4 regions of the Bradyrhizobium sp. HKCCYLRH3061 genome follow, and region 1 is predicted to be linked to each of the others. Evidence: predicted binding sites of a transcription regulator. Region 1 holds the regulator's gene; each other region holds the start of a gene.

Region 1 (7,809 bases):
CCTGGTGTCGTTCGTCGCGCAGCAGAAGGGCTGGGGCTATCACGCCTATCCCATGGTCGCGCTGGCGTTGCTCGCCGCCGGCCTCGCCGCGTCGGCGATCGACACCCGCCGCGACATGCGGCGCTGGCCGCAGGTCGCCACCGCTCTCGCCGGCGCCGTGCTGTTCGTGCAGACCTGCCTCTGGTTCAATGGCAGCGTCGACGTCCGGCAGATCGAAGCCCAGGTGGCGCGGCTCGGACCGCGCCCGAGCATGCTGGTGCTCAGCGCGGCCGCAGTCATCGGCCACCCGATGGTGCGGACCCTCGGTGGCACCTGGATCTCGCGCCAGGAGGCATTCTGGGTCCGGGAAATCGTCCGCCGCTCGCAACAGGACGGAACCATCGATTCACAGACGGCGCAGCGGCTCGCGCCCTATGTGGAACGCGAACGCGCCGGGATCATCGCCGACTTCCGGAAGCAGCCGCCCGACGTCGTCCTGATCGACAATCAGAACAGCGACTGGGGCGATTGGGCGCGTTCCGACCCCGAGCTCAGGGCCCTGCTCGCGCCCTATGTGCTGGTACAGACCGTCGACGGCGTCGAAATCCTGAAGCGCGGCTAGCGCTGCACCATCCTGAATCCGCCTTTTGAGGCAAAATGTGCCCCGCCGGAGCGCGCCGACCGCCGCAGGCGATCAAAACCGCGCGCCCGGCCTGTTGCGGGGGGCGCAAAGCCGCTAAAAGCGTGCCCGCCGAAGACCACGCTGGCGAGGACCCCCGACCGCCTCGGCGCGCGGCCCCGGTCAACGAGGCAATGTTTGATGATGATCGTTCGACTCTTCACCGCGGCCACCCTGCTGATCTCGCTGCTGCACCCCGCATGGGCCACTGACGCCGTATTTCCGCCCGGCGTCCGCATCGGGCTCGCGCCGCTGGTCGGGCTCGCCAAGGCCAAGACGTTCTCCGGCTTCGAAACCGAGGACCAGAGCGTGAAGGTGCTGCTGACCGAACTGCCCGCCGCCGCCTATGGCGAGGTGAAGAACGCGTTTACCGCCAATCCCGCCGGGACCGGCAGCGTCAAGCCGGAGAGCATCGAGACCGCCGCCGGCACCGCCTACTATACCGTCGAGAACGGCCGCGATGGCACCACGCCGGTGCGGCGCTACTCGATGATCCTGCCCGGCAACGGCTTCTCCGGCTACGTGGCCGTGCAGATCCCGGAGACCGCGAGCCGGATCTACACCGACGATGCCGTGCGCCAGATGTTCGCCTCCGCCGTCGTCCGCAAGGACGTTCCGGTCGACGAGCAGCTCGCGATGATGCCGTTCAAGGTCACCGACCTCTCCGGGTTCAAGACCATCCGCACGCTCGGGCCGGGCGCCCTGATCCTCGCCGACGGCGAGGAGGACAAGGGATTCGAGGCCGCGCCCTTCGTGGTGATCGGGCTGGTGGCCGGCGTGGCCCCGGAGGCGGGCGACCGCGCGCGCGTGGCGCAGCAGGCGGCCACCACCATTCCGGGCGTCCGCGAAGCGCGCATCACGATGTCCGAGCCGATCCGCATCGACGGCCAGCCGGCCTATGAGACCCGGATCGACGCCACCAGCGGCAAGGACAATACGCCGGTGACGGTGGTGCAGTGGCTGCGCTTCGGCGGGCCGAACACGTTGCGGATCATCGGCAGCGCGCCGCGCGACCAGTGGTCGGCGGCCTTCCCGCGGTTCCGTGCCGTCCGCGACGGCATCCAGCCAAGAGGCTGAGACCAGCCCGGCATCGGACGGCGTGATCACGCCGGCTGCTCGCCGCGAGACGAACTACAAGGTCGCGCCGACAAACAAGAAGCCACGGGCATCGCTGCCCGTGGCTTCTTCGTTCGACAACAGGACGGCCGCAGAATGCGTGCCCGTGCTCGCCGTCAGGCGGCGCTGTTCGACTGATCGTTGCTCGCCGCGGGCGCCGCCTTGGCGCCGCCCTTGGACACGCCGACCAAAGCGGGGCGCAGCACGCGCTCGCCGATCATGAAGCCGGCCTGCACGACCTGCACCACCGTGCCGGACGGCACCGACGGATCCGGCACCTCGTACATCGCCTGCTGGAAATTGGGGTCGAACTTCTGTCCCGTTGGATCGAACTTCTTGACGCCGTTCTTCTCCAACGTGTTGAGCAGCGAGCGCTCGGTGAGCTCGACGCCCTCGATCAGCGACTTCAGGCCCGCATCGGCATTGTCGCGCGTCTCCGCCGGCACGGCATCGAGCGCGCGCTGCAGATTGTCGGCGATGTCGAGCACGTCGCGGGCGAAGCCGGTGATGCCGTACATGCGCGCATCGGCGACCTCGCGGGCGGTCCGCTTGCGCAGATTCTCCATCTCCGCCAGCGTGCGCAGCATCTTGTCGCGCGCGTCGGCCGCCTCCTTGGCAAGGGCCTCTGCCGAGCCGGCCTCGGGATCATCGGGCATGATGTAGGGCTTGGAGACGACGGGTTCGCTGGCCTGCGCCGGGTTTTCCGGATCATTCTTATGCAGGTCGGGATCGGTCATGGACAGACTCGCAAGTTCGGCTGACGGGTTTGGGGATATGGGGCGGGATATCGTGCTTTGGGCGTCGAAAATCAAGCGCAGCCTGACCGGCTCGCCGGAGACGCCGTCCGCGGATTAACCATCTCACGCATCAGCCACCCAGCAGCCGGCTGACCAGGCGCGCGGCATAATCGACCGTCGGAATCACCCGGGCATAGTTGAGCCGGGTCGGACCGATGACGCCGAGCACACCGACGATGCGGCCCGTGGCGTCGGAATAGGGCGACACGATCGTCGACGAGCCCGACAGCGAGAACAGCTTGTTCTCCGAGCCGATGAAGATGCGGACACCTTCCGCGCTCTCCGCGCGCCCGAGCAGATCGACGACGCCGCGCTTGGTTTCGAGATCGTCGAACAGCCGCCGGACACGCTCGAGATCTTCGAGCGCATGCAGGTCCTCGAGCAGGTTGGCGTGGCCGCGCACGATGAGCTGCCGCTCGTCGCTGTCGCCGCCGGACCAGCTCGCGACGCCGGCGGCGATCACCTTCTGCGTCAGCTGGTCGAGCTCGGCACGGTCGTGCGCCAGCGCGGTCTCAAGTTCGAGCCGCGCTTCCGCCAGCGTCCGCCCTCTGATCCGGGCGTTGAGGAAATTGGACGCCTCGGTCAATGCCGAGGACGGCACGCCCGGCGGCAGGGTCAGGACCCGGTTCTCGACCTGTCCTTCCTCGCCGACCAGAACGACGAGCGCGCGCTCGGGCTCGAGCCTGACGAACTCGATGTGCTTCAGCCGGGTGTTGGATTTGGCGGTCAGAACCACGGCGGCGGCACGGGTCAGACCCGACAGCCGGGTCAGCGCTTCATCCAGCGCCGCCTCGACCGATTGCGCCCGGCCGACGGCCGCGAGCTGGCTCTGGATCGACTGCCGCTCGGCCTCCGTCATGTCGCCAACCTGCATCAGGGCGTCGACGAAGAAGCGCAGGCCGGCTTCGGTGGGCAGCCGGCCGGCCGAGGTGTGCGGCGCGTAGATCAGGCCGAGCTGCTCTAGATCGGCCATGACGTTGCGCACCGAGGCCGGCGACAGCGGAACCGCGATCAGCCGCGAAATGTTGCGCGAGCCGACCGGCTCGCCGGTCGCCAGATAGCTTTCGACGATCTGCCGGAAGATCTCGCGCGAGCGCTCGTTCAGCTGCGCCAGACCGGCCGGCGGTGTCATCAGGTTGATCGGATCGTGGTGGGCCACCAGATGCACTCCTCCCAGCTGCCTATAATGTGTCCATGCGGCGGCTCGGTGGCAAGCCGGTCATGAGGAGGGGGCTCCGGGAGCGACGGGCCCTTGATAAACCCTTGCCGCTGCCGGTCGCGGCTCCTACAAGGCCGTCAAACACCCTCTTTCGCCTCTTTCACGGAGAGAATCATGCGGCCGAGCCGCCGTGCACCGGATGAACTGCGGGCCGTGAGCCTGGAACGCGGCGTCGTCAAATACGCCGAGGGCTCCTGCCTGGTGAAGTTCGGCGACACCCATGTGCTGGTCACCGCCACGCTCGAGGACCGGCTGCCGCCCTGGCTCAAGGGCCAGGGACGCGGCTGGATCACCGCCGAATACGGCATGCTGCCACGCGCCACGCTGGAGCGAACCCGGCGCGAGGCCTCCGCCGGCAAGCAGACCGGCCGCACGGTCGAGATCCAGCGCCTGATCGGCCGCTCGCTGCGCACCGCGATCGACCTGGAAGCGCTCGGCGAGCGCCAGATCACGGTGGACTGCGACGTGCTCCAGGCCGATGGCGGCACGCGCACGGCGTCGATCACCGGCGCCTGGGTCGCGCTGGCCGACTGCATCAAGTGGATGAAGTCGCGCAACATGATCAAGACCGAGGTGCTGCGGGCCAACGTCGCCGCGATCTCCTGCGGTATCTACAACGGCACGCCGGTGCTCGATCTCGACTACGCTGAGGATTCCGAGGCGGAGACCGATGCCAATTTCGTCATGACCGGCGACGGCCGCATCATCGAGGTGCAGGGCACGGCGGAGAAGACGCCGTTCACCGAGGCCGAGTTCCTGGCGCTGATGGCGCTCGCCCGCAAGGGCGTCGCGCGGCTGGTCGACCTGCAGAAGATGGCGGTCGCGTGAACGGTCCGCACCGCAGGCTCACCGGTCGCATCGTCATCGCGACCCACAATCCCGGCAAGCTTGCCGAGATGCGCGAGCTGCTCGCCCCCCATGGCGTCGAGGCGGTGTCGGCCGGCGATCTCGGCCTGGGCGAGCCGGACGAGACCGGCGAGACCTTCCAGGCCAACGCCCGCATCAAGGCGGTCGCCGCGGCCAAGGCCGCACAGCTTCCGGCCTTTGCCGACGATTCCGGCATCGTGGTTCACGCCCTCGACGGTGCGCCGGGGATCTATTCGGCGCGCTGGGCCGGACCGGACAAGGATTTCACCGGCGCGATGACGCGGATCGAGCGCCTGCTGCAGGAGCGCGGCGCCGCGGGTGCCGACCAGCGCGGCGCTCATTTCGTCTCGGCGCTGTGCGTGGCATGGCCGGACGGCCATGTCGAGGAGGTCGAGGCGCGGGTCGACGGCACGCTGGTCTGGCCGCCGCGCGGCACGGCCGGCTTCGGCTACGACCCGATGTTCCTGCCAGAAGGGCACGATCGCACGTTCGGCGAGATGACCAGCATCGAGAAGCACGGCCTGCCGCCGCTCGGCCTCGGCCTGTCGCACCGGGCGCGCGCCTTCGTGAAGCTCGCGGAGATCTGCCTTGACCAGCGCTGACAGCGAAGTGTTCGGCGTCTATGTGCACTGGCCGTTCTGCCTGTCGAAATGTCCGTATTGCGACTTCAACAGCCACGTCCGGCACGCGGCCATCGACCAGGAGCGCTACGCCCGCGCCTTCGCCCAGGAGATCGCGACCACCGCCGCCCGCATTGGGCCGCGCACCGTCAGCTCGATCTTTCTCGGCGGCGGCACGCCGTCGCTGATGCAGCCGCAGACCGTCGGCGCCATTCTCGACGCGATCGGAAAGCACTGGCATGTCGCCGCTGACGTCGAGGTGTCGCTCGAAGCCAATCCGACCAGCGTCGAGGCGACGCGCTTTGCCGGCTATCGCGCCGCCGGCGTCAACCGCGTCTCGCTCGGCGTCCAGGCGATGGACGATGCGTCGCTCAAGATGCTGGGCCGACTGCACACGGCCGAGGAGGCGATGAAGGCGGTGGCGATCGCGCGCAATGCCTTCGAGCGCTATTCGTTCGATCTGATCTATGCCCGGCCCGACCAGACGCCGGCGATGTGGACCGAGGAGCTGACGCGCGCGATCGGCGAGGCAGCCGAGCATTTGTCGCTGTATCAACTGACCATCGAGGAAGGCACGCCATTCTTCGGCCTGCATGCCGCGGGCAAGCTGAAGACGCCGGATGAAGGCCTGGCGCGCACATTGTACGACGTCACGCAGGAGATCTGTGGCCGTCACGGACTGCCGGCCTACGAGATCTCCAATCATGCCCGCCCGGGCGCGGAGTGCCGGCACAACCTGCTCTATTGGCGTGGCCAGGAATATGCCGGCATCGGTCCCGGCGCCCATGGCCGTCTCGACATCGGCGGCATCAGGCACGCGACCGCAACCGACAAGCGGCCCGAGGCCTGGCTGATGCGGGTCGAGTCCAACGGTCACGGTGTGATGACCGACGACGAGCTCAATCGCGAGGAGCGCGCCGACGAATTCCTGCTGATGGGGCTGCGACTGGCCGAGGGCATCGACCCGCAGCGCTACGCGAGGATCTCCGGCCGCACGCTCGATCCGCGCCGCATCGCGCTGCTGCGCGAGGAGGGGGCCATCGCGGTCGATCCGGATGGACGGCTGCGCGTGACCCAGGACGGCTTTCCGGTGCTCGACGCGGTCGTCGCTGACCTCGCCGCCTGAAGGATGCTGCGACTCACGTCGCGCTGAAGCTCTTCGGTGCGCCGGCGACAGCCTGTCCGCCCCCCGAACCGACACGCATCACGGCAAGCCCGCGCTCATTGGTGCCGTCGCTGCGGAACCGGAACAGGCCGTCGATGCCGGCGAAGCCGGAGGCATTGGTCAGGACATCGGGCGCGAAACGCTGGTTGCCCTGGGTGCGCGCCAGCGCGGCCACGAGCGCCACCGCATCATAGGCGAGGGTCGCGGTGCGTACGGGATCGCCGCCGAATCGCGTCCGGTAGCGTCCGGCGAAAGCGCGGAAGCCGGACGGATCCGGCGCGGCATAGAGGCCGCCCTGCAGGCTGGCGCTGGCATAGACGCGCGGATTGTCCCACAGCCCGGTGCCGAGCAGCTGGATGTTGCGCAGATTGGCGCCGGCAGCGGTCAGCGCATCGGCCGTCGCCGCGACCGATTCGCCGTCGTCGGCCAGCAGCAGCGCATCGGCGCCGCCGAGCGCCTGCGCCACCGTGCGCGCCGGCCCGGTGCGGTCGCCGGAATATTTCTCGAATGCCACGATGCGTCCGCCGCGGCGGCTGACCGCAGTCTTGAACGCCCCCTCGACGACGGTGCCATAGGCATTGTCGGGCAGCAGCGCCGCGAACGAGCGTTTGCCGACGCTGGCGGAATATTCGACGATGCGGCTGGCATCGGACTCCGGCAGGAAGCTGAGCAGATAGACGCCGCGCCCCGCTACGCTCGAATCCGTCGAGAAGGCGATGACCGAGATGTTGCGCGTGCGCGCCACCTGGGCCGTCGCCGGCACCGAGCCGGCGAACAGCGGGCCGAGGATGATCTCGGCGCCTTCGTCGCAGGCCTGTTGCGCGCCCTGCTGCGCGCCTTGCGGGCTGCCGGCGTCATCCTTGATCAGGAGCTGGATGTTGGGGTTCTGAAACTCGGCCAGCGCCATCTCGGCCGCGTTCTTCATCGATTGCGCGGCGACGCCGGCATTGCCCGACGCCGACAGCGGCAGAATCAGCCCGACCTTGACCTGGCCGTTGCCGGCCACCGCCGGCTGCTGCGGCGGTCCGGCCGGCGCCGTCGGCTGCTCGAACGGATTGAAGCCCTGCTGCACGTTGGAGCACGCCGACAGCAGCGGCGCGCCGACGATCAGGCCCAGCGCCGTTCGCCGGGCGACCCCATGGGGTCCCGGACCGAGAGAGTTGGGATGACGCGGGCCCACCATGGCATCTCTTCGTTCGGCCGAGACCGGCCAGAAGTTCCCCAAACGCACGTCCGCAAGGCCGTGCCGATTCACTCATATTGTCGACGAATAGTTAAGCAAAACAAAAGGCTGTCAGCGCCACACCGCCGATCAATTCGACGTTTTGCACGGCCTATCCCCTGCTCGTCCACACCCCCATCGATGT
Region 2 (7,809 bases), on a different contig from region 1:
CGCGAGCTGCGCGGCACCGCTCGACAGCGCGCTCGCCCGCTGTAACGTGCCGGCCGGCGCGATCAGCGGCAGCAGCGCCGCGGTCGCGGGGCTCTCGAACGCGCCGGCAATGCCGAGCACGAAGACCGCCGCGAACAGCTGGAATTCGCCGAGCTGGCCGGTAGTGGCGCCCCAGCACAGATAGAGCGCGGTCAGCGCCTCGACGAGCTGACAGAGCTGCACGACGCGCTTGCGCTGGAATCGGTCAGCGGCGCTGCCGGCGACGAACACCAGCAGGGCCGTTGGCAGGAACTGGATCAGCCCGACCATGCCGAGATCGAAGGCGCGCCCGGTCAGATCGTAGATCTGCCAGCCGATCGCCACCGCCGCGATCTGGCTCGCAAAGCGCGACAGGCTGCGGGACGACAGGAAGAACAGGAACGCGCTCTGCTTCAGGAGATCGCGCGCGCCGATCGGGACGGTGGACGACATGATGCGCCTGCGTGACGCAGCCCTCATGGCTTGTCAATCGCGGGCCCCGCATGGCCGCGCGGCATTGCACGCGGCAGTTCCCTGCGCTCATAATGAAACGGGGTTCGGGGGATCTGATGCTTCAGCTGCAATCGGGGTTCGGGATCGTCGCGCTGCTCGCGATCGCATGGGCGCTCGGCGAAAACCGGCGCGCGGTGTCGTTGAAACAGGCCGGGCTCGGGCTGGTGGTGACGCTCGTGACGGCCATCGTCCTGCTCAAGGTCCCCGCCGTCGCCCGCGCGTTCGGCGCCATCAACGATGTCGTGGGCGCCATCTCGTCGGCCTCCCGGGCCGGCACCTCGTTCGTCTTCGGCTATGTCGGCGGCGGCGCCCTGCCCTTCGAGCTGAAGGCGCCCGGTGCCGATTTCGTGCTCGCCTTCCAGGCGCTGCCGATCGTGCTGGTCATGAGCGTGCTCACGACGCTCTTGTTCTACTGGCGAGTTCTGCCGCCCTTGGTGCGCGGCATGGCCTGGCTGCTGGAGCGCACCCTCGGCGTCGGCGGCGCGGTCGGCCTGTCGACGGCCGCGAATGTCTTCCTGGGCATGGTGGAAGCGCCGCTGTTCATCCGGCCATATCTCGCGCAGATGACACGCAGCGAATTGTTTCTCGTCATGACCGGCGGCATGGCCGGCATCGCCGGCACCGTGCTGGTGCTCTACGCCACGCTGCTGGCGCCGCTGATCCCCGACGCTGCCGCGCATTTCGTCATCGCCTCGGTGCTCGGCGCGCCGGCGTCGATCCTGATCAGCCTGATCATGGTGCCAGAGACCTCGAAGCAGCTCACCGGCGGCGCGCTCGCAGATCCCGGGACCGAGGCCACCTCGACTATGGACGCGATCGTCAAGGGCACCAGCGCCGGGCTCGAGCTCTTGATGAACATCGTGGCGCTGCTGCTGGTGCTCGTCGCGCTGGTGCATCTCGCCAACGCGATCCTGTCGCTGCTGCCCGCCATCGGCGGCGCCGACATCTCGCTGCAGCGGCTGCTCGGCCTCGTGATGGCGCCGGTATGCTGGCTGATGGGCCTGCCATGGTCAGAGGCCGTCACCGCCGGCAGCCTGATGGGCACCAAGACGGTGCTGAACGAGCTGATCGCCTATGTCGAGCTGGCGAAGCTCGATGCAGGCGCGCTCGATCCGCGCGCGCGGCTGATCATGCTCTATGCGATGTGCGGCTTCGCCAACTTCGCCAGCCTCGGCATCATGATCGGCGGCCTCGGCACCATGGCGCCGACGCGGCGCGACGAGATCAACGCGCTCGGCCTCAAGTCAATCGTCTCGGGCACCCTCACCACCTGTCTGATGGGTGCGATCGTCGGCCTGCTGACGTAAGCTGAGCTCCGTCGCCTGCGGGAGAAGCAGCGGCGCGATCCGGGCCATCACATGGCGCGAGCCCGCCGCGGTGAGATGCGCGTGGTCGAAGGACAGCGGGACGTCGCCGACCGTGAGTGGACACCGGCCGTCCTCGCAGACCGCCGACAGGATCGAGACGTAGGAAAAGCCCTCGCCACTCGGCAGCGCAGCCTGCATCGCGGCATCCAGCGCAAAGATGTCCGAGCGGACGAATGCCGCGGGATCGGGCGTCACGCCGCGCAGGGTGGCGCGTGCCAGCATCGACGGCAGCCGCGCGCGGAACTGCACGGAGGGACCGAGCAGGACCACCGGAATGCCGGCCTCCTGCAGCCGTTGCAGCGTCTGCTTGAGGTCGCGCACCATGCCGGCGAACCGCGGCGGGCGCGCGTTCTCCAGCCAGTCCGCCGACATCACCACGAGGTCGGGCCGCGCTTGCGCGAAATAGTCGCGCATCTGGCTCGCCAGGGCGCGGCAGGCCGCGACGCCCTGCGTCTCCGCGCTGAAGGTCGGCATGCAGGTGGGCTGGCTCGCCTGCATGATGTTGACGGTGTCCGGACCGAGCTGGGCCTTGAGGCCGTGATAGTAGTGGGCCGCAAAACTGTCGCCCCACAGCAGCACATTGGTCTTGCCGGCCGCCGCCTGCAGACAATCCTCGGCAACCCGGCCGTCCGGTGTCGTGAAGCAGGTGCCGTAGCGATAGACCGGCTTCATGTCGTAGGCATTGTAGGCGTCCAGCCGCTGCGCCGCGCGGTCGTTGTCAGACACCGCGCCGGCGCGCAGCAGGCCGACGCCGCTGCCGGCCAGCAGCAGCAGGCTCGCCAGCGCCGCAAGACCGAACGCGGCGCGCGGAGTCGCCGCGAGCCGGCGGTTGCGGAACGGCTGCTCGATGAAGCGCCAGGACAGCGTGGCGACCGCGACCGTGAGGACGAACAGGGCCGCCCGCTCCCAGCCGTCGAGCGCGAGACCGGGCTTGGCGAAGCGCGCGAAGGCGAACAGCGGCCAGTGCCAGAGATACAGCGAATAGGAGATGCGGCCGAAGAACGCCGCCACACCGAGCGGCGACAGCGGGCTGCGCGGCACATTGGCCACGCCGGCGCCGCTCCACAGGAACAGCGCCGCGCCGAGGCATGGCGCCAGCGCGTCGACGCCGGGGAAGCCCGGTCCGGGGCGCAGCGCCAGGATCGGCACCGCCATCAGCAGCAGCGACAGCGCGCGGGCGCCGCGCTGAACGAGACCCGGCCGCGGCGCGGGAAGGCCGGATATCGCGACCAGGCTGCCGAGCAGGAATTCCCAGGCGCGCGGCGGGCTGAGGAAGAACGCGCTCGCGGACGCGCCGCCGCGCATCAGCATCAGGCCGAGCGCGAACGAGCCTGTGGCAAGCAGCGCGAGAGTGACCGGCAGCGCGAGCCTGTGGCCGCGCGCCAGCCGCAGCACGGCCCAGACCACCACGGGCAGCACCAGATAGAACTGCTCTTCGACCGCCAGCGACCAGGTATGCAGCAGCGGCTTCTCGACCGCCGCGTGGTCAAAATAGCCGGACTGCAGCCAGAAGAAGATGTTCGAGGTGAAGGTGACGACGGCGGCCGCGGAACGGAGGAACTCGGCGCGCTCGGAGCCCAGCATGTCCTGCGACGCCGGGAGCGCCGCGAACGCCACCATGGCGTAGAGCGCCGGCAGCAGCCGCCGCACCCTCCGCTCGTAGAATTGCGCGAACGAGAAGCGGCCCTGCGCCATCTCTGCCGCGATGATGCCGGTGATCAGGTATCCTGAGATGACGAAGAAGATGTCGACGCCGACGAAGCCGCCGAAGATCGCCGGCGCCTCGAAATGGAATGCGACGACGGAGAGCACCGCGATGGCGCGCAGCCAGTCGATGTCCTCGCGATGGCCTGCACCTGAAGCCGAGCCGGCGCCCGCGTTGGCGATGCGAGGCTGCATCGATGCACGCGTGCGAGGCGCGCACGCAATGGTCGGAGCGAACTGGACGACGAAGCGCGGCAACGGGACGGGTACGCCTTTACGCAAGCCCGCGACGAACACGTCTGACGGATTCGTTGCCGGCCCATCCGTCCCAATGACGCGAGACCGGATGTCAACACACACGCGCGATGGGACCGCCGTCCACCGCGTCGCGGATGTTTCCATCCATTTCTGTCGGCTTTACGTCGACAGTTCGACGGTTTTGAAGTCGGCCGGCAGGATCACCTCGAGCAGCTCGACGTCGTCGGAATAGTCGAGGATCATGTGGCGGATCTTCGGCGGCTGGGTCCAGCAGCTGCCCTCCTTCATCAGCGTCTCGCCGACGCCTTCGAGGTAGCTCTTCACCCAGCCCTTGAGCACATAGACCATCTGGAAGTCGACCGCATGGGTGTGCAGCTTGGAGACTTCCTGCGGATTGCACGGTGGCAGCATGCGGATGACATGCGCGCGCGCCAGGCCGTGCGTCGCGTCGGCGATGCCGAGGTCGCGATAATGCGCATAGGCGCGCAGGCCGTCGGCCCTGAAATCCTCCTCGCGGTGATGGCTGATCGCGACCTTCTGCTTGCGCCGGCGCGGCGCCGGCGCTGGCCGCCCCTTGCTCACGAGCGCCTTGCGCGCGGACGGTGCAGCCGCCCTGCCTGGCTTGGCGGCTGTCTTGGCGGCAGTCTTCGCCGTCGGCCTTGTCTTTGCGACCTTACGCGGCGCAGCCTTCGCGGCGGCGCGTGATGATGATGTGGTGCTGCGGCTCTTCTTGGCCATGGCGCTCTCCCTGCGAGTCCTCGGGTCAGAGGCTATCACAATTGGGGGGACTCGGCAGAGCTCCAACAAAGGTCGTCATTCCGGGGCGTGCGCAGCACGAGCCCGGAATGACACCGATGGCGGGGTTGTCAGCTCAATGCAGCACGAACACGCCGTCGACGGCGCGCAGCTCGGCGGGCTTGATCAGCTTGGAATGCGCCACGGTGACCGAGTACAGCGGGCCCTCGATCTTCTCCTCCCAGAACGCCAGGAAGTCCTGCAGCGCAGGGAATTTCGGAAACAGGTCGTAGTTCTGCCAGACATAGGTCTGCAGCAGCGAGCGATGGTCCGGCATCCGATACAGGATCTGCGCGGTCGTCAGCCCGTAACCCAGCACCTGTTTCCGAAAGTCCTCGGAAACCTCAACCCTCGACACCATGCCAACCTCCGTTTCTGGAGCGCATGTCCGTGTGGCCAACCGGGGATGGAGCCACCCGGCAACGATGCGCTCACTGCCTAGAAATGTGACGCATGTCCTCAACCCATCTCAAGCTTAAATGTTTAACGACATGTTGAAAAATGCTGCATTAGCAGCCACTTAGCCCAGGTGCTAATACGGGGTTTCGCGGTTCGTTCCGCCTCCGTTAACGCTGTCGGAACGCTTTGGCAGAGCCCGCGATCGACTGCTAATTTTTCTGCTACAAGGCCTTGCCCGGCATAAAACTCTCCCCTAAATCCAGCCCGCGTGCTGGCACTCGCCGGCGCCGACTGCCAAATCTCCAGAAACTGACAATCGCTTCAATACCTTAGGAGGACTGTATGGCTTTCCGTCCGCTTCACGACCGCGTCGTGGTCAAGCGCATCGACGCCGAAGAGAAGACCGCTGGCGGCATCATCATCCCCGACTCGGCCAAGGAAAAGCCCTCGCAGGGCGAAGTGATCGCGGTGGGCCCCGGCGCCCGCGACGAGAGCGGCAAGCTCGTCCCGCTCGACGTTCAGGTCGGTGACCGCGTGCTGTTCGGCAAGTGGTCGGGCACCGAGGTCAAGATCGACGGCCAGGAGCTGCTCATCATGAAGGAAAGCGACATCATGGGCGTGCTCACCGACACCGCGGCGAAGAAGAAGGCCGCCTAAGCGCCGTTGCCCCTCATCCTGAGGAGCCGGCTTGAGCCGGCGTCTCGAAGGATGAGGCCCCAACCACCTCCTCATCTCGTCCTTCGAGACGCCCGCTGCGCGGGCTCCTCAGGACGAGGATCTCGATCAAAACCAGGGAAACCCAATATGTCAGCGAAAGACGTAAAGTTCGGCGTCGAAGCCCGCGACCGCATGCTGCGCGGCGTGGACATTCTCGCCAATGCCGTGAAGGTCACGCTCGGTCCGAAGGGCCGCAACGTCGTCCTCGACAAGTCGTTCGGCGCGCCGCGCATCACCAAGGACGGCGTCACCGTCGCCAAGGAGATCGAGCTCGACGACAAGTTCGAGAACATGGGCGCGCAGATGGTGCGCGAAGTCGCCTCGAAGTCCGCTGACGCGGCCGGCGACGGCACCACCACCGCGACCGTGCTGGCCCAGGCCATCGTCCGCGAAGGCGCCAAGGCGGTTGCCGCCGGCATGAACCCGATGGATCTGAAGCGCGGCATCGACCTCGCGGTCGAGGCGGTCGTCGCCGATCTCGTCAAGAACTCCAAGAAGGTCACGTCGAACGACGAGATCGCCCAGGTCGGCACCATCTCCGCCAACGGCGACTCCGAGATCGGCAAGTTCCTCGCCGACGCCATGAAGAAGGTCGGCAACGAGGGCGTGATCACCGTCGAGGAAGCCAAGTCGCTCGAGACCGAGCTCGACGTCGTCGAGGGCATGCAGTTCGATCGCGGCTACATCTCGCCCTACTTCGTCACCAATGCCGACAAGATGCGCGTCGAGATGGACGACGCCTACATCCTCATCAATGAGAAGAAGCTGTCGTCGCTGAACGAGCTGCTGCCGCTGCTCGAGGCCGTGGTGCAGACCGGCAAGCCGCTGGTGATCGTCGCCGAGGACGTCGAGGGCGAGGCTCTCGCCACCCTGGTCGTCAACCGTCTGCGTGGCGGCCTGAAGGTCGCGGCCGTCAAGGCGCCGGGCTTCGGCGACCGCCGCAAGGCCATGCTGCAGGACATCGCGATCCTGACCGGCGGCCAGGCGATCTCGGAAGATCTCGGCATCAAGCTCGAGAACGTCAACCTCTCCATGCTCGGCCGCGCCAAGAAGGTGATGATCGACAAGGAGAACACCACGATCGTCAACGGCGCCGGCAAGAAGGCCGACATCGAGGCGCGCGTTCAGCAGATCAAGGCGCAGATCGAGGAGACCACCTCGGACTACGACCGTGAGAAGCTGCAGGAGCGTCTGGCCAAGCTCGCCGGCGGCGTCGCGGTGATCCGCGTCGGCGGCGCGACCGAGGTCGAGGTCAAGGAGCGCAAGGATCGCGTGGACGACGCGATGCATGCGACCCGCGCGGCTGTCGAGGAAGGCATCCTGCCGGGCGGCGGCGTCGCCCTGCTCCGTGCCTCCGAGCAGCTCAAGGGCGTCCGCGCCAAGAACGAGGACCAGAAGACCGGCATCGAGATCGTCCGCAAGGCGCTCTCCGCCCCGGCCCGCCAGATCGCGATCAACGCGGGCGAGGACGGCTCGGTCATCGTCGGCAAGATCCTCGAGAAGGAGCAGTATGCGTACGGCTTCGACTCGCAGTCGGGCGACTACGTGAACATGGTGTCCAAGGGCATCATCGACCCGACCAAGGTCGTGCGCGCCGCGATCCAGAACGCCGCGTCGGTGGCCGGCCTGCTGATCACCACCGAGGCAATGGTCGCCGAGCTGCCGAAGAAGAACGCCGGCGGCCCCGCGATGCCTCCGGGCGGCGGCATGGGCGGCATGGACTTCTAAGTCCGGCCTCCTCGCGAAGATACCAAGGGCGCGGCGAAAGCCGCGCCCTTTTCTTTGCTCAGAGCGTAGCCCGCATGAGCGAAGCGATATCCGGGGTCTCGAGAAGCAGAGTCGGCAGTGCCCCATGTCGCTTCGCTCATGCGGGCTACGACATCCGCGACCGGCCTACCTCACCATCGTCCCGATCCGCTCGAAGCGGATGCGGCCGGGCCTGCCTTTGCCGGCACCGGCGGCCGAAAAGAAGATCATGGCGGCGCGGCCGATGACGTTCTCGATCGGCACATAGCCGATCTGGGACAGCACGCGGCTG
Region 3 (7,809 bases), on a different contig from region 1:
ATCGAGGAGCTGCAGCACGCCCAGGCCCCGCAGCAGGCCCCGTCGGGCGGCTTCCTCGATTCGATGCGCGACAGCATCTTCGGCGCGAGCAGCCGCGGTTCGGTCCCCAACGTGCCGCCGCCGTTGCCAAGCCGGCCGGTCTGGAACAGCGGCCAGGCGATGCCCCCGGGCTACCAGGGCCAGCCCGGCTATCCCGGTCAACCCGGCCCCTACGATCAGGGCGGCTTCGGCCAGCCGCGCGGCGGCATGTTCGGCGGCGGAGGCGGCTCATTCCTCGGCACGGCCGCGGCGGCCGCGGCCGGCATGGTCGGCGGCTCACTGTTGCTCGGCGGCATCCGCTCGATGATGGGCGGCGGGTCGCATCAGGCGTTCGGCGACACCACGATCATCGAGGAGCGCGGCGGCGGTGCCAGCCCGTGGAGCGGCGACCAGTCCGGCGGGTCGCTGGCGCGTGACGCCGGTCTCGACGACATCGGCCGCTCGGGCGGCGACAGCGGTCGTGCCGGCCTGTTCGACCAGGCGAACTACGACGACAACGGCAATGACAGCGACGCGGCCGACTTCGATTCCGATGACGGCTATGGCGACGACGACGGTGGCAGCGACTACGCGTGATCCTCCCGGGTCGCAGCCAATTCGAGAATGCAAAGGCCGCCCGGATGGGCGGCCTTTTTCAATGGCCGATGTCGTGCGGTGGCGGTCGTCAGAGCACGATCACCCGGGCACCGACGTTCACGCGGCCATAGAGGTCGATGACGTCCTCGTTGCGCATCCGGATACAGCCTGACGAGACGTTGGTGCCGATCGTCCATGGCTCGTTCGACCCGTGGATCCGATACAGCGACGAGCCGAGATACATCGCGCGTGCGCCGAGCGGGTTCTGCGGTCCGCCCTCCATGTGCCGCGGCAGGTCGGGCCGGCGCGCGAGCATTTCCGGCGGCGGCGTCCAGTCCGGCCATTCACGCTTGGCCGAGATCGTCTTCACGCCCGACCAGGTGAAGCCGGGCCGGCCGACGCCGATGCCATAGCGCAGCGCCCTGCCCTCGCCCTGGACCAGATAGAGGAACTTGTTCGGCGTATCGATGACGATCGTGCCCGGCCGTTCTTTGCCGTCATAGTCAACGATCTGTTTCTCGTATTTCGGATCGAGCGGCCGCTGCGTCTGCTCATAGGCCTCCTCATCCGGCACTCCCTGCTGCGGGACCATGCCAGGCGCCAGCCGCTGCGGCTCGTAATAGGACGGCTGCTGCTGATACATCGGCTGTCCCGGCGGAGGCGCGCCGCGGCTGCCTTGCGGATCCCCGAACAGGAATTCGATGAAGCCGCCACCCATGCGCGAGCGTTCGACATAGGCGGTGCGCACCGGCGCGGACTGCTGCGGCGGCCCGCTGTAAATCACGGTCGGCTGCTGAAACCCCTGGGCCGCCGCCCGATCCAGACCTGAATAGAATGCGCATGCGCCGGCCAGCAGCGCCGTGGAGAATGATTTGAACATCGACGTACTCTGTACTGTTTCGTCTGGAGACTGTTCGTCGCGCGAGGCGGCAACGCCGCCGCGTATCGTCAATAAAGAGCAAAACCCGATCGCTTTGGTAAACGCGGGAGGCGCCGGGATTCACCATCGCTGCATACGACGGCGGTTTTGATGGCTAGCGTTTATTTTGCGTGAAGGCCGGCGAGGCATGGTTAATAGTTGACGCACGATGCACGCCAGCGTTGCTCAACCGCGGTTCCTGGCGTGAACGCGATGTTAAATAGGCTCTGCGTAGAACTGATCCGAACAAGAGGTCAGGGATACTATCATGGCTGTTCGCAAGCGTTTCCGTATCGAAGAAGCAATCGTCGGCCATATGCCGGAGCCCGACTTCGTGGGCGGCGAGATCGGCCCCAACCACAAGGAAATCATGGACGAGCTGCGCGCGATCCGCTCCCAGATGGCCAACGCCATCCGCAGCGGAGGTAGCAACACGGCCAACGCCGCCATCGAAGAATCCGCCGCACGCGAGGTCGCCGAAGCGCGCGCGCTGCTCGAGACGTATCGTGCCCAGATCGAGCAGTGCGAAAAGCTCAAGGTCGAGCTCGACCTGATCCACGACGCGATCAACCGCACCAAGGGCGAGATCGCGACCCTCCATGCCAAGAGCTTCAACGGCGAGGAGATGGCCAAGGTCAACGGCGAGCTCGGCGCGGTCGTCGGCGGCACCGAGCAGGCGACGCAGCAGATCCTCGAAGCCGCGGAGGCGATCGACCAGGCCGCCAGTGCGCTGTCCAAGGTGGACTCGGCCGACCAGCAGAAGATCCTGAGCGAAGAGATCCAGGAGCGCGTGGTGTCGATCTTCGAGGCCTGCAACTTCCAGGACCTGACCGGCCAGCGCATCAACAAGGTCATGACCACCATGAAGTTCATCGAGCACCACATCGTGGTGATGATGGACATCTGGGGCGGCGTCGACGCCATCAAGGCGCATGTGCCGCCGATCGTCGACACCCGCGAGGGCGACGCCAGGCTGCTGAACGGTCCGAAGGCGGCGGGCGAGGTCGGCCACGCCTCGCAGGACGACATCGACGCGATGTTCAACTGAGGTCGGCGGCCAGTCCCAGCGACCGCTTCAGGCCACGTCATCGTACAGAACGCCGGCGCAGTCGCCGGCGTTTTTCGTTCGACTCTCGACCTTTGCGGGATGATCGCCCGGATCTCAGGCGCGCGGCCCGCAGCGGACGTAGACCATCGTCTGGTAACGGGTCGCCGCATCCTTGTCGACGAAGCGGGTGATCAGCACACGGCCGTCGAAGGAGATGACCTCGCGGTCCTGCTCGCCGCCGGGCGGTCCGGCCGGGCCGATGTAGTTCTTGCCGCTGGCCGACCCCTTCAGGCGCAGTTCCTGGGGAGTCGCCTGGTCGGCCAGATGCATCACGACACCGCCGGACGTGCCTGCCCCGATGACGTAAGGCTGTTTGCACTGCGCCAGAGCCATCTTCTCGGTGCGCGCGCGGTCATTCGGATTGTTGTAGGCGGCGAGGCCCCATTTGCCCACGAGATCCTCGGGGCGGATCGTCGCCGGAACCTCGGGCTCGACCGGCGCCTCGGTCTGCATGGGTGGCGACGGCGACAGGCTGAAGCCCGTGCACGCTCCCAGAAGCATCGTGAGCGCCGACGCGATCGCGAGATTGGCAACCGGCCGCGCGCACCGTGAACTCGTCATGGCATCCCCTTAGGAACAGAATCGTGGCTGCCCCGTCCGGCAACCAAGCGCAAAACGCTCGTCAGAGCAATGACGTCGGATGACGACGCCGCTCCACTAACATGTCTGGCCCCGGACAACATCCCCCTAACAGCCTCAAGAACGGCTTAACGGCTGGCCGTTGCTTGACAGGAACAGCCGCAAGCCATATTTCCCCGAGCGGTCTTTAGCACTCGGAGGGCGCGATTGCTAAGGCTGCGAGCCAGTTGGCGCCAAGTGGGCGTCAAATGTGGTCGCATTCAGATTTCCTCCGACAGCAACACTTATCCAAGCACCCCAAAAGGGATCCGTCATGGCCAAATCGAAGTTTCGTCCCCTGCACGACCGCGTCGTGGTTAAGCGCATCGACGCCGAAGAGAAGACCAAGGGCGGCATCATCATTCCCGACAGCGCCAAGGAAAAGCCCTCGCAGGGCGAAGTCGTCGCCGTCGGCCCCGGCGGCCGCGACGAGAGCGGCAAGCTGATCCCGATCGACGTCAAGGTCGGCGACCGCGTGCTGTTCGGCAAGTGGTCCGGCACCGAGGTCAAGCTGGACGGCGAGGAGCTCCTGATCATGAAGGAGTCCGACATCATGGGCGTCGTCGCCTGATCCCGACCTGTCGGGGGCGGCGATCAGCCGCCCCGGGCGAAAATGCTCTGCAACCTCGTTCCGGCGACAGACGGGCGATCACGCCCCTCGCCGTCGAGGTCTACTCCAGGAGAATTTTGAAATGGCAGCCAAGGACGTCAAATTCGCCGGCGACGCACGCGACCGCATGCTGCGCGGCGTCGACATTCTCGCCAACGCCGTCAAGGTGACGCTCGGCCCGAAGGGCCGCAATGTCGTCATCGAGAAGAGCTTCGGCGCTCCGCGGATCACCAAGGACGGCGTCACCGTCGCCAAGGAGATCGAGCTGGAGGACAAGTTCGAGAACATGGGCGCGCAGATGCTGCGCGAGGTCGCCTCCAAGACCAACGACACCGCCGGTGACGGCACCACCACCGCGACCGTGCTGGCCCAGGCCATCGTGCGCGAGGGCGCCAAGGCCGTTGCCGCCGGCATGAACCCGATGGACCTCAAGCGCGGCATCGACATCGCGGTGGCCGCCGTGATCAAGGACATCGAGAAGCGCGCCAAGCCGGTCGCTGCGTCCTCCGAGGTCGCCCAGGTCGGCACCATCTCCGCCAATGGCGACGCCGCGATCGGCAAGATGATCGCCCAGGCGATGCAGAAGGTCGGCAACGAGGGCGTCATCACGGTCGAGGAGAACAAGTCGCTCGACACCGAGGTGGACATCGTCGAAGGCATGAAGTTCGACCGCGGCTATCTCTCGCCCTACTTCGTCACCAATGCCGAGAAGATGACCGCCGAGCTCGACGACGTCTACGTGCTGCTGCACGAGAAGAAGCTGTCCGGCCTGCAGGCCATGCTGCCGGTGCTCGAAGCCGTGGTGCAGTCGGGCCGTCCGCTCCTGATCATCGCCGAGGACGTCGAGGGCGAGGCGCTGGCCACGCTGGTCGTCAACCGCCTGCGCGGCGGCCTCAAGGTCGCGGCCGTCAAGGCGCCGGGCTTCGGTGACCGCCGCAAGGCCATGCTCGAGGACATCGCGATCCTGACCGGCGGTCAGCTGATCTCGGAAGATCTCGGCATGAAGCTCGAGAACGTCACGGTGAAGATGCTCGGCCGCGCCAAGAAGGTCGTGATCGACAAGGAGAACACCACGATCGTCAACGGTGCCGGCAAGAAGGCCGATATCGAGGCACGCGTCGGCCAGATCAAGGCGCAGATCGAGGAGACCACCTCGGACTACGACCGTGAGAAGCTGCAGGAGCGTCTCGCCAAGCTCGCGGGCGGCGTCGCGGTGATCCGCGTCGGCGGCGCGACCGAGATCGAGGTCAAGGAGAAGAAGGACCGCGTCGAGGACGCCCTCAACGCGACCCGCGCTGCGGTGCAGGAAGGCATCGTCCCCGGCGGCGGCGTGGCGCTGCTGCGCGCCAAGAAGGCGGTCGGCCGCATCACCAACGCCAACTCGGACGTCCAGGCCGGCATCAACATCGTGCTGAAGGCGCTCGAAGCTCCGATTCGCCAGATCTCCGAGAACGCCGGCGTCGAAGGCTCGATCGTGGTCGGCAAGATCCTGGACGAGAAGTCCGAGACCTTCGGCTTCGACGCGCAGACCGAGGACTATGTCGATATGGTTGCCAAGGGCATCATCGACCCGGCCAAGGTGGTCCGCACCGCGCTGCAGGACGCCTCGTCGGTCGCCGGCCTCCTGGTCACCACCGAGGCCATGGTCGCCGAGCTGCCGAAGGATGCGGCTCCCGCGATGCCGGCCGGCGGCGGCATGGGTGGCATGGGCGGCATGGGCTTCTGAGCCCTGCTTTCGACATCTCACATTCAGGAAGGCCGCCTCCGGGCGGCCTTCTTTTTGGCCGAGTGTCCGCACCGGGGGTGCAGCGACCGCAAATCGGCGCTACAGCTTAAGGCCGATTCTGCCCCCACAAGGATTTTCAGATGCGCGCGATTTTGCTTGCGCTGGCTGTGATTGTAGCGGCCGCGCCGGAACTCGGTTGGGCCCAGAGCAAGAGCGGGACCAAGGCCCCCGCCAACGAGACGCGGTATTTCACCGCGATCGACGGTCTGATGGACGGCAATGCCGACGTGATCCTGAAGGAGACGCGCCAGGGCAAGACCGTCACCGCCGCCACGCTCGACGTCTGCTATCCCGTCGCAAAGAATTCGGATCGCAAGGACCGCTTCGTGGTCAGCCTCACGGTCAACGGCCAGACCTTGACCGGCGCGACCCAGAGCAACGGCGCCAAGGAGCCGGTCACGGTGAAGCTGAATCGCAAGCCGACCGGCGACACGTTCGAGTTCCGCGGCCAGATCACGATCGGCAAGAGCGTCACAGAGGTGGCGTCGACCGACAACTCCGACGTCAGCGAGAAGGAGTTCCAGGAGAGCCAGTCGAGCGACGACGGCATCAGCGCCCAGCCGAAGGACTTCACCGACGTCTCGCCCGAGGCGGTCTCGGTCCGGCTCAAGCTCGACGCCATGACCGACTTCCTCAAGAGCCTGAAGGGCGAGAACGTCGAAGTTTCGCTGTCGAGCCTGATCGTGAACTGCGATGCCTTGCGCGCGGGCGAGCAGACCATCAGCATGACGGTCGACCCCGACCGCGCCGGAGCGTTGATCGCGAAGGCGCGGGCCATGAACGGCGTGGTGACGGCCGGCTGGACCGCCGGCACCGTCGAGATGGACCGCACCATCCGTTTCGCGGCCGCCGACTGGCGCGACGGCGACAAGATCAACAAGGACAAGCTCGCAAACGCGATCTCCGACGTCCTGGCCCGGACCTACAACGCCAAGCCGACGAGCGCGGCGTGGAATCCGGTCAGCGGCAAGCTGAAGCTGACGTTGAAGCGGCCGAGCCAACTGATGCCGGCCCTGGAACTCACCGACGTCATCGAGGTCACCGGCCTCGTCTCGGCGGACAAGCCGGGCGGCGCGGACGCGCTGATGCTGTGGATCAGCAGCCCGACCACGACGACGATCGACGAGAGCTCCGCCGCCAAGCTGATCCTGTCGGACGAGTCATCCGGCGACGAGGAGGGCGACACCCGTGACGATGGCGGCGCCATCGACGAGCTGGCGAAGGTCTTCAAGGCCAAGCGCTGGGACGCGGACAACTCGGTCTGGAAATAAAGAGCGGCGGGCGCGCAGTCGACCGGTGCGCGCCCCCTTTCTTCAATTGGCACGGCGCATATGGCAACCCGTTGCGCGCTCACGTCTCTCTCCAGGTCGTCATGGCCGGGCTTGTCCCGGGCATCCACGCCGATCGGCATCTGGGACGAACGTGGATGCCCGGGCCTTCGCCGCGCCGAAGCGGCTGCGGCCGCGCAGGCGGGACGAGCCCGGGCATGACGGAGTAACTGACCAGCAGGGTTGCTGGTCTCAGCAGCTTTTCATCTTCACAGGCGACCGCCCTGCCTCAGTTCGTATTGAGCCGGAAGCGCAGCGTCTTCGGCCCGATGAAGATGATCAGGTCGCCCTGACGCTTCCAGTTGGTCGCCGCGCTCAGCGCCGCGATCAGTTCGTCGTCGGCCTGGGCGCGCGCCGCCGGGCAGTTGCGGTCCTCGATCCTGCTGGCGATGAACACGATGGTGTTGCCGGCAACTGAGAACTGGCCCTTGCCGCCCTTGCACCACAGCTCCAGCACGGTGTCACCGTTATCGCCGATGTCGAGATCCGGCACCCGCTTCGAGCCGGGTTGCGGCAGCGCATCGAGCGTCATCTCCATGCCGAAGGGAAATTCCTCCGCCGAGGCGGCGGCGAGCGCCAGCCCCGACATCGACAACGCCACCGTCGCCACGGCGCAGCCACGCTTCAACACTTGCATCGTTCCCCTTCACACCAGTCACGCGCAGGGCTCGCCTTCCAGGCGATGGCCGTGACCACCGCCAGCACGGCTCCCGCACAAATGTGTTCCAAACATAGCAAGCCCCACGCCGCAGCTGCGGCGCGGGGCTTTTGTCGCAGACGTTGTTGCTACTTCAGCACCATCGCCGTGAACGGATAGACATAGGC
Region 4 (7,809 bases), on a different contig from region 1:
GCTCGTGCTCGAGAACCAGGGCGGCACGAAGTTCTTCGGCGAGCCGGCGCTGGCGCTCACCGACTTCATGAAGACCGACCGCGACGGCCGCGGCATGATCAACATCCTCGTCGCCGACAGGCTGCTGCAGAACCCGCGGCTCTACGCGACGTTCCTGCTGTGGATGCTGTCGGAGCTGTTCGAGGAGCTGCCGGAGGTCGGCGACGTCGCCAAGCCGAAGCTCGTCTTCTTCTTCGACGAGGCGCATCTGCTGTTCAACGATGCGCCGAAGGCGCTGATGGACAAGATCGAGCAGGTGGTGCGGCTGATCCGGTCGAAGGGTGTCGGCGTCTACTTCGTCACGCAGAATCCGCTCGATGTTCCGGACCGGGTGCTCGGGCAATTGGGCAATCGCGTGCAGCACGCGCTGCGCGCCTTCACGCCGCGCGATCAGAAGGCGGTGGCCGCGGCCGCCGACACCTTCCGCCCCAATCCCAAGCTCGACACCGCCAAGGTGATCACCGAGCTCGGCAAGGGCGAGGCGCTGGTGTCGTTCCTGGAGGGCAATGGCACGCCGGCGATGGTGGAGCGCGTCCTGATCCGGCCGCCGTCGGCGCGGATCGGACCCGTCACGCCGGAGGAGCGCAAGGCGATCATCGCTGCGAGCCCGGTCAAGGGCAAATACGACACCGCGATCGACGCCGAGTCCGCCTACGAGCTGCTGCAGAAGCGGATCGCGGGAAACGCCGTGACGACGGAAGCCTCCTCCGGAGGCGTGCTCGGCAAGATCGGCGACATCGCCGCGACGATCTTCGGCACCAACGTCAAGCGTGGCCAGCTCTCGACCACGCAGGTGATCGCGCGCAACGTCGCCCGCTCGGTCTCCGACAAGGTGGTGGGCGGGATCGCGGCCGATCTCGGCAAGCAGGTCGGCGGCTCGCTGGGCGGCTCGATCGGCCGTTCCCTCGTGCGTGGCGCGCTCGGTGGACTGCTGCGGCGTTGACATGCTGTCGTGCTCCCGGTCGGCGTGATGGCCTTGTCATGTCATCCGCGCCGACTCGGGGGCAGGTGGCATTTGCTGCCTTTGCATGAGGCTGGCCCGGACCGCGCAACGGAGCTACAAGCGGGCCAATAGCCGTTACATGCGAAGGATCTGGTGGCCATGGCCAATGCGCAGCTTCAATCCGTTCTCGATCACATCGATGCCGACTTCGACAACAGCCTGGAACGGCTGTTTGCGCTGATCCGCATCAAGTCGATTTCGGCCGATCCGGCCTTTGCTGACGATTGCAGGGTGGCGGCCGATCACCTCGCCAAGGATCTTGCGACGCTCGGCTTTGCGACCGAGGTGCGCCCGACCGCCGGCCATCCGGCCGTGGTCGGCAAGAGCAACGGTCATGGCGCCGCCAAGCCGCATGTCCTGTTCTATGGTCATTACGACGTGCAGCCGGTCGATCCGCTCGACCTCTGGCACCGGCCGCCGTTCGAGCCTGTGGTCGCCGATCACGCCGACGGCCGCAAGATCATCGTCGCGCGCGGCGCCGAGGACGACAAGGGCCAACTGATGACCTTCGTCGAGGCCTGTCGCGCCTGGAAGAAGGTGACGGGGGCGCTGCCGCTCGACATCACCATGCTGATCGAAGGCGAGGAGGAGGTCGGCTCCAAGAACTTCGTGCCGTTCCTCGAGGCCAACAAGGACGAGTTCAAGGCCGATTTCGCGCTGGTCTGCGACACCGGCATGTGGGACCCGAACACGCCGGCGATCACCACCTCGTTGCGCGGCCTGCTCTATGAGGAGATCAAGATCAAGGCCGCCAATCGCGACCTGCATTCCGGCGTGTTCGGCGGCGGCGCGCGCAATCCGATCCGCGTGCTGACGGAGATCCTCGGCGGCCTGTTCGACGCCGACGGCCGCATCACCATTCCCGGCTTCTATGATGGCGTGAAGGACGTTCCGCCTGAGGTGCTGGAGCAGTGGAAGAAGCTGAACCTGACGCCCGAGAGCTTCCTCAAGCCGATCGGCCTGTCGATTCCCGCCGGCGAAAAGGACCGTCTGCTGATCGAGCAGATCTCGTCGCGGCCGACCTGCGACATCAACGGCATCTGGGGCGGCTATATCGGCGAGGGCTCCAAGACCGTGATCCCGTCGCTGGCGCATGCGAAGGTCTCTTTCCGCCTCGTCGAGGGCCAGGACCCGCTGAAGATCCGCAAGGCGTTCCGCGACTACGTCTCGGCGCGCATTCCCGGCGACTGCTCGGTCGAGTTCGGCGATCATTCGGCGGGCGCTGCGATCGCGCTCGACTGGACCATGAAGCCGCTGGCGGCTGCCAAGCAGGCGCTGACCGAGGAGTGGGGCAAGGAGACCATCCTGATGGGATCGGGCGCCTCGATCCCGATCGTCACCGATTTCAAGAGGACGCTCGGTCTCGATTCACTGCTGGTCGGCTTCGGCCTCGACGACGACAACATTCATTCGCCGAATGAGAAGTACGACCTGAAGAGCTACCACAAGGGCATCCGCTCCTGGGCCCGCATCCTCGCCGCGCTCGCGGAGATGCCGCGGTAGGGCGACAGGGGCTCGTTGTCCGTCGCCCGCATGAGCGAAGCGCCATGCGGGGTCAACTCAGCAGGGTGTGAGAACCCGGATGTCGCTTCGCTCATCCGGGCCACGATGGCGCTGGTCCTTGTCCTGAGGCTGAGCTCACGCAGCGCTGGCGACCGAGCTCGCGGTCGGGTCTCTGCCGGCGATCTTGCGCAGCGCTGCGAGATTGGCCTCGGCGGAGGCCAGCCGCCAGCATGACTTGCCGCTCGACTTCGCTTCATACAATGCGGCGTCCGCCGCGAACAGCAGGGCTTCCGGATCGGTGCCGTGCTCGGGCGCGACGGCGATGCCGATGCTGATGCCGATGTTGACGCAGGCGCCGCCGGAAAGCGCGATCGGCGCGGTCATCACCTCGATGATGCGCTCGCCGAGTGCCAGCGCGTGGTCGATCGCCGGATCGCCGGCGAGCACGACGAACTCGTCGCCGCCGATCCGGGCGATGACATCGTCCGGAGAAGCGGTCTGCCGCAGCGTCCGGCCGACGATCTTCAGCAACTCGTCGCCGGCGGCGTGACCAAAGGTGTCGTTGACCGGCTTGAAGCCATCGAGATCAAGATACAGGACGGCGAAGCTGCGATCGCCGCCGGCGTTGCCCTTGAGCCTGCTCTGCAGCGCGTCGATCAGGCCGGCGCGATTGGACAGTCCCGTGAGCGGATCGAGCCGCGCCCGCTCGTCGCTCTCGCGTTTGGCCTGCATCACCGCCACCAGCATCCTGTTGAGCCGGAACGCCGCGCCGGTCATGGCGAGGAAGTAGACCGGCATCTGCAGATACATCGCGAACAACAACGGCTCATGCGACGTCGCGACGCCGGGGATCACGGGGCCGATGCTGAACAGGATCATCGTGCCGACGAGGCGCGGCGCGCTGAAATTGCGAAAGCAGATGCCGCCGACCATGGCGGCCGAGGAGATGCAGGTCAGTGACGCGGCCACCCAGTCGCCGGACGCCAGGCTGATGCCGACGCCGAAGCCGACGCTGGCGCTCCAGGCCACCGACAGCAGGATGTGGATGTCGGTCGGCGTCGCCAGCCGCTCGCGCGCCCGGCGGTAGGCGATCATCATCACGACCAGCCGCGACAGGCAGACCGCGACCTCGAGCACGAACCAGGTGATGAACAGCGGGCTCGGCGTGCGCAGCGCAAGCGCAGCAGCAACGGCGACGGTGTTGATGGCGCCGCCGGCGAACACCGACCAGCAGCCGTAGAGCTCGCCGGTCAATGCGCCGCGGATATCTGATGACACCGGATATCCCGGGTCGGCCAGCCAGCGCGTCACGCGCCAGCGTGGCAAACTGAACGACAAACCATCACCCCGCATTTCAATACCTCCGCGGGGTTGCACTAACCGCGAGGGCACTTAACACGCGTTTATGGAGGTATCGGCGTCTCGCTGCATGCTTGATGCACGGTAAAAATTTACTCCACGTGGTATGCGCAGCTCACAGCGAACTGAAGTTGAATTGTCACCCCGAGGTCCGCGCACGCGCGCGTTCTTCGGCGACCGGCGCGACCTCCACTGTCGCATTGCCGAGCGCGCGGTCGCGCTCGAACACGAGACGGACGCGCTGTCCGACCGGCGTGAGGCCGATCAGGTTGCGCACCTGCGTGGCGCTGCGCACCGGCATGTCGTTCGCCTTCACGATGATGTCGCCCTTGCGCAGCCCCGCGCGTTCGGCCGGCGAGCCCACGGTGACGTCGGCGACGCGCGCGCCTTGAATGCGGCCGTCGGCCGGCGCGTCGAGGTCGAGCAGGGTCACGCCGATGCGGCCGCGATCGACGCGGCCGTTGGCGACGAGCTGCTCCATCACCCGCCGCGCCATGTTGATCGGGACGGCGAAGCCGATGCCGACATTGCCGCCGCCGGGCGAGATGATCGCGGTGTTGATGCCGACCAGCTCGCCACGCAGATTGATCAGCGCGCCGCCGGAATTGCCGGGATTGATCGCCGCGTCGGTCTGGATGAAATCCTCGTAGCCCTGCTTGCCCAGGCCCGTGCGTCCGAGCGCGCTGACGAGGCCCGAGGTGACCGTCTGGCCGAGGCCGAACGGGTTGCCGACCGCGATCACGAAGTCGCCGACCTCGAGCGCGTCGCTGTCGCCGAGTGCGATGGCCCTGAGCTCGATCGGGTCCCTGATCTGCAGCAGCGCGATGTCGGTGGCGGGATCGCGCCCGACCAGGCGGGCGGCGAATTTGCGGCCGTCCTTGGTGCGGATCTGCGCTGTCGTGACGTGTTCGACAACGTGGTTGGCCGTCATCACGTAGCCGCGCTGCGCATCGACGATGACGCCGGAGCCGGTCGCGCTGATCTGCTTCTCGACCTGCTTCGGCACGTCGAAGAACTCGCGGAACAGCGGGTCCTGGTAGAGCGGGTTGTCCTGGCGGACCTTGCCCTCGACCGAGATGTTGACGACGGCCGGCGTCACCTCCTTGACCAGCGGCGCGAGCGTCGGCACCCGGCCGAGCTTGAGATCGGGAATTTGGGCCAAGGCAGGCCCGGTCATCAGGCAAAGCAGGATGGCAGGCGCCAGGACGGCCCGGAGAGAAGGCGGAAGCTGCATCGTGATCCCCAACAAGCGCGATCAGGATTTTTCGGCGACGACAGAGCTGGGAAAGCGGCCGGCCCGGTTCAAGAGCCGGGCTGGCAATCGCTCCCCGAGAGTGCCAAAAAATTTGCGTGACCCTCTTGAACGAAAAGTTCGGCTTTCCTAGGTCGTTGCTCGCCCGGGGGCCTGATGGGACCCGAGGCTTATGACATCGCTGATCTGTAAAGGAGGATGTGCATGCATTTCCGTCCATTGCACGACCGCGTGCTCGTGCGCCGCATCGATGCCGAGGAGAAGACCAAGGGCGGCATCATCATTCCCGACACCGCGAAGGAGAAGCCGCAGGAGGGCGAGATCGTTGCCGCGGGTCCGGGGGCGCGGAACGAGCAGGGGCAGCAGGTCGCCCTCGGCGTCAAGCCGGGAGACCGCGTGCTGTTCGCGAAGTGGTCGGGCACCGAGGTCAAGATCGACGGCAAGGATCTCCTGATCATGAAGGAGAGCGACCTGCTCGGCATCATCGACGCGCCCGCCGCGGCAAAGAAGGCCGCCTGATTCCCTCAACTGACAGTCATCGAGATAAAGGAGACGATGAACATGGCTGCCAAGGACGTGAAGTTTTCGACCGACGCGCGCGACCGCATGCTGCGCGGCGTCGACATCCTCGCCAATGCCGTGAAGGTCACGCTCGGCCCCAAGGGCCGCAATGTCGTGATCGAGAAATCGTTCGGCGCGCCGCGCATCACCAAGGACGGCGTCACGGTCGCCAAGGAGATCGAGCTGGAGGACAAGTTCGAGAACATGGGCGCGCAGATGGTGCGCGAGGTGGCCTCGAAGACCGCCGATCTCGCCGGCGACGGCACCACGACCGCCACCGTGCTCGCCCAGGCCATCGTGAAGGAGGGCGCCAAGTCGGTGGCCGCCGGCATGAACCCGATGGATCTCAAGCGCGGCATTGATCTCGCCGTCGACGCGATCGTCGCGGACCTCAAGGCGCACGCCAGGAAGATCACCAGCAACGACGAGATCGCCCAGGTCGGCACCATCTCGGCCAATGGCGACAATGAGATCGGGCGTTTCCTCGCCGAGGCCATGCAGAAGGTCGGCAACGAGGGCGTGATCACGGTCGAGGAGGCCAAGAGCCTCGATACCGAGCTGGAAGTGGTCGAGGGCATGCAGTTCGACCGCGGCTATGTCTCGCCGTACTTCGTCACCAACTCCGAGAAGATGCGGGTCGAGCTCGAGGATCCCTACATCCTGATCCACGAGAAGAAGCTGTCGGGCTTGCAGACCATGCTGCCGCTGCTCGAGGCCGTGGTGCAGTCGGGCAAGCCGCTGCTGATCGTGGCTGAAGACGTCGAGGGCGAGGCGCTGGCGACCCTGGTCGTCAACAAGCTGCGTGGCGGCCTGAAGATCGCGGCCGTCAAGGCGCCGGGCTTCGGCGATCGCCGCAAGGCGATGCTGGAGGACATCGCGATCCTCACCGGCGGCACGACCATCTCCGAGGATCTCGGCATCAAGCTGGAGAACGTGACCCTGTCGATGCTCGGCCGCGCCAAGAAGGTCGTGATCGACAAGGAGAACACCACCATCGTCGACGGCGCCGGCAAGAAGGCCGACATCGAGGCCCGCGCGCAGCAGATCAAGCTGCAGATCGAGGAGACCACCTCCGACTACGACCGCGAGAAGCTGCAGGAGCGGCTGGCCAAGCTCGCCGGCGGCGTCGCGGTGATCCGGGTCGGCGGCGCCACCGAGGTCGAGGTCAAGGAGCGCAAGGACCGCGTCGACGATGCGCTGCACGCCACCCGCGCCGCGGTGGAGGAGGGCATCCTGCCCGGCGGCGGCGTGGCGCTGCTGCGCGCCACCAAGGTGCTCGACGGCGTCAAGACCGCCAATGCCGACCAGAAGGCCGGCGTCGACATCGTCCGCCGCGCCATCCAGGTGCCGGTGCGGCAGATCGTGCAGAACGCCGGGGAGGACGGCTCGCTGGTGGTCGGCAAGCTCTTGGAGAAGGATGCCTATGGTTGGGGCTTCAACGCCGCGACCGGCGAGTACCAGGATCTGGTGCAGGCCGGCGTGATCGACCCGGCCAAGGTGGTCCGTACCGCGTTGCAGGACGCGGCCTCGGTCGCCTCGCTGCTGATCACCACCGAGGCGCTGGTGGCGGACAAGCCGAAGAAGGCCGACGCCACCGCGGCCGCGCCGTCGATGGACTTCTGATCCGATGCAGCCGGGGGCGGTTGGCCGCAGCCACCCCCGGCTTCCCGAAAGAAATATCGACAAACAACTGATCGCTGCCCCGTGAGGTCGTGGATCGGCCACAACGCGCAGCTATCAATCAGGCCAACGACCGCAATCCGTCCACAACCGGCCACAATTGCATTCGGTGAGCCGGCTGAGAACGGACCGACGGTCGACGGGAGGTGTGGTTGAGCGCTGTCGCGCCGCCCGGTCTCATCAGCAGCGCGAGCTCGCAGGCCCGATCATGCCAGCCTGGCAATACGATCATCCGCCGCCCAACCCGACCTCCGTCATGAGCATGGGCGATCCGCGTCGCTTGACACGGTTTCTGATCGAGAGCGAACAGCGCGTGGTGGCACACTGCCAGGCCGTGCTGTCGCGCGGTGACATCGATCAGCGCGAGCGCGACCGGCTGGTCAGCGTGCTCCGCGAGGCGACGATGCGGCTG

Evidence for each region. Region 1 encodes HrcA, which represses chaperone genes, less so after heat shock. Its sites were predicted from a motif close to GTTAGCACTCNCNNNNNGNGAGTGCTAAC; they were not measured.
Region 2: groES (co-chaperone GroES) is a predicted target of HrcA. The motif match lies at 5,325-5,353, and genes of this name have one in related genera.
Region 3: groES (co-chaperone GroES) is a predicted target of HrcA. The motif match lies at 3,408-3,436, and genes of this name have one in related genera.
Region 4: groES (co-chaperone GroES) is a predicted target of HrcA. The motif match lies at 5,218-5,246, and genes of this name have one in related genera.

What each region holds. Positions count from the first base shown of each region.
Region 1 is NZ_JBNPUE010000016.1:14,943-22,751, reverse strand. Features, by position in the region: gene ACQR2C_RS23785 (hypothetical protein) at 1-601, shown strand, start outside; gene ACQR2C_RS23780 (hypothetical protein) at 800-1,735, shown strand; gene grpE (nucleotide exchange factor GrpE) at 1,891-2,511, opposite strand; gene hrcA (heat-inducible transcriptional repressor HrcA) at 2,642-3,730, opposite strand; gene rph (ribonuclease PH) at 3,905-4,618, shown strand; gene rdgB (RdgB/HAM1 family non-canonical purine NTP pyrophosphatase) at 4,615-5,259, shown strand; gene hemW (radical SAM family heme chaperone HemW) at 5,246-6,403, shown strand; gene ACQR2C_RS23750 (penicillin-binding protein activator) at 6,417-7,625, opposite strand.
Region 2 is NZ_JBNPUE010000002.1:448,184-455,992, forward strand. Features, by position in the region: gene ACQR2C_RS05950 (MFS transporter) at 1-471, opposite strand, end outside; gene ACQR2C_RS05955 (NupC/NupG family nucleoside CNT transporter) at 588-1,838, shown strand; gene ACQR2C_RS05960 (acyltransferase family protein) at 1,776-3,797, opposite strand; gene ACQR2C_RS05965 (cupin domain-containing protein) at 4,020-4,598, opposite strand; gene ACQR2C_RS05970 (usg protein) at 4,732-5,016, opposite strand; gene groES (co-chaperone GroES) at 5,397-5,711, shown strand; gene groL (chaperonin GroEL) at 5,859-7,499, shown strand; gene lepB (signal peptidase I) at 7,665-7,809, opposite strand, start outside.
Region 3 is NZ_JBNPUE010000001.1:695,059-702,867, forward strand. Features, by position in the region: gene ACQR2C_RS03330 (DUF2076 domain-containing protein) at 1-615, shown strand, start outside; gene ACQR2C_RS03335 (L,D-transpeptidase family protein) at 704-1,495, opposite strand; gene ACQR2C_RS03340 (protein phosphatase CheZ) at 1,803-2,582, shown strand; gene ACQR2C_RS03345 (hypothetical protein) at 2,697-3,203, opposite strand; gene groES (co-chaperone GroES) at 3,535-3,831, shown strand; gene groL (chaperonin GroEL) at 3,953-5,596, shown strand; gene ACQR2C_RS03360 (hypothetical protein) at 5,737-6,927, shown strand; gene ACQR2C_RS03365 (META domain-containing protein) at 7,214-7,621, opposite strand; gene ACQR2C_RS03370 (L-lactate permease) at 7,771-7,809, opposite strand, start outside.
Region 4 is NZ_JBNPUE010000004.1:287,924-295,732, forward strand. Features, by position in the region: gene ACQR2C_RS10635 (helicase HerA-like domain-containing protein) at 1-982, shown strand, start outside; gene ACQR2C_RS10640 (M20/M25/M40 family metallo-hydrolase) at 1,142-2,545, shown strand; gene ACQR2C_RS10645 (diguanylate cyclase) at 2,681-3,898, opposite strand; gene ACQR2C_RS10650 (trypsin-like peptidase domain-containing protein) at 4,044-5,138, opposite strand; gene groES (co-chaperone GroES) at 5,361-5,675, shown strand; gene groL (chaperonin GroEL) at 5,718-7,340, shown strand; gene ACQR2C_RS10665 (hypothetical protein) at 7,606-7,809, shown strand, end outside.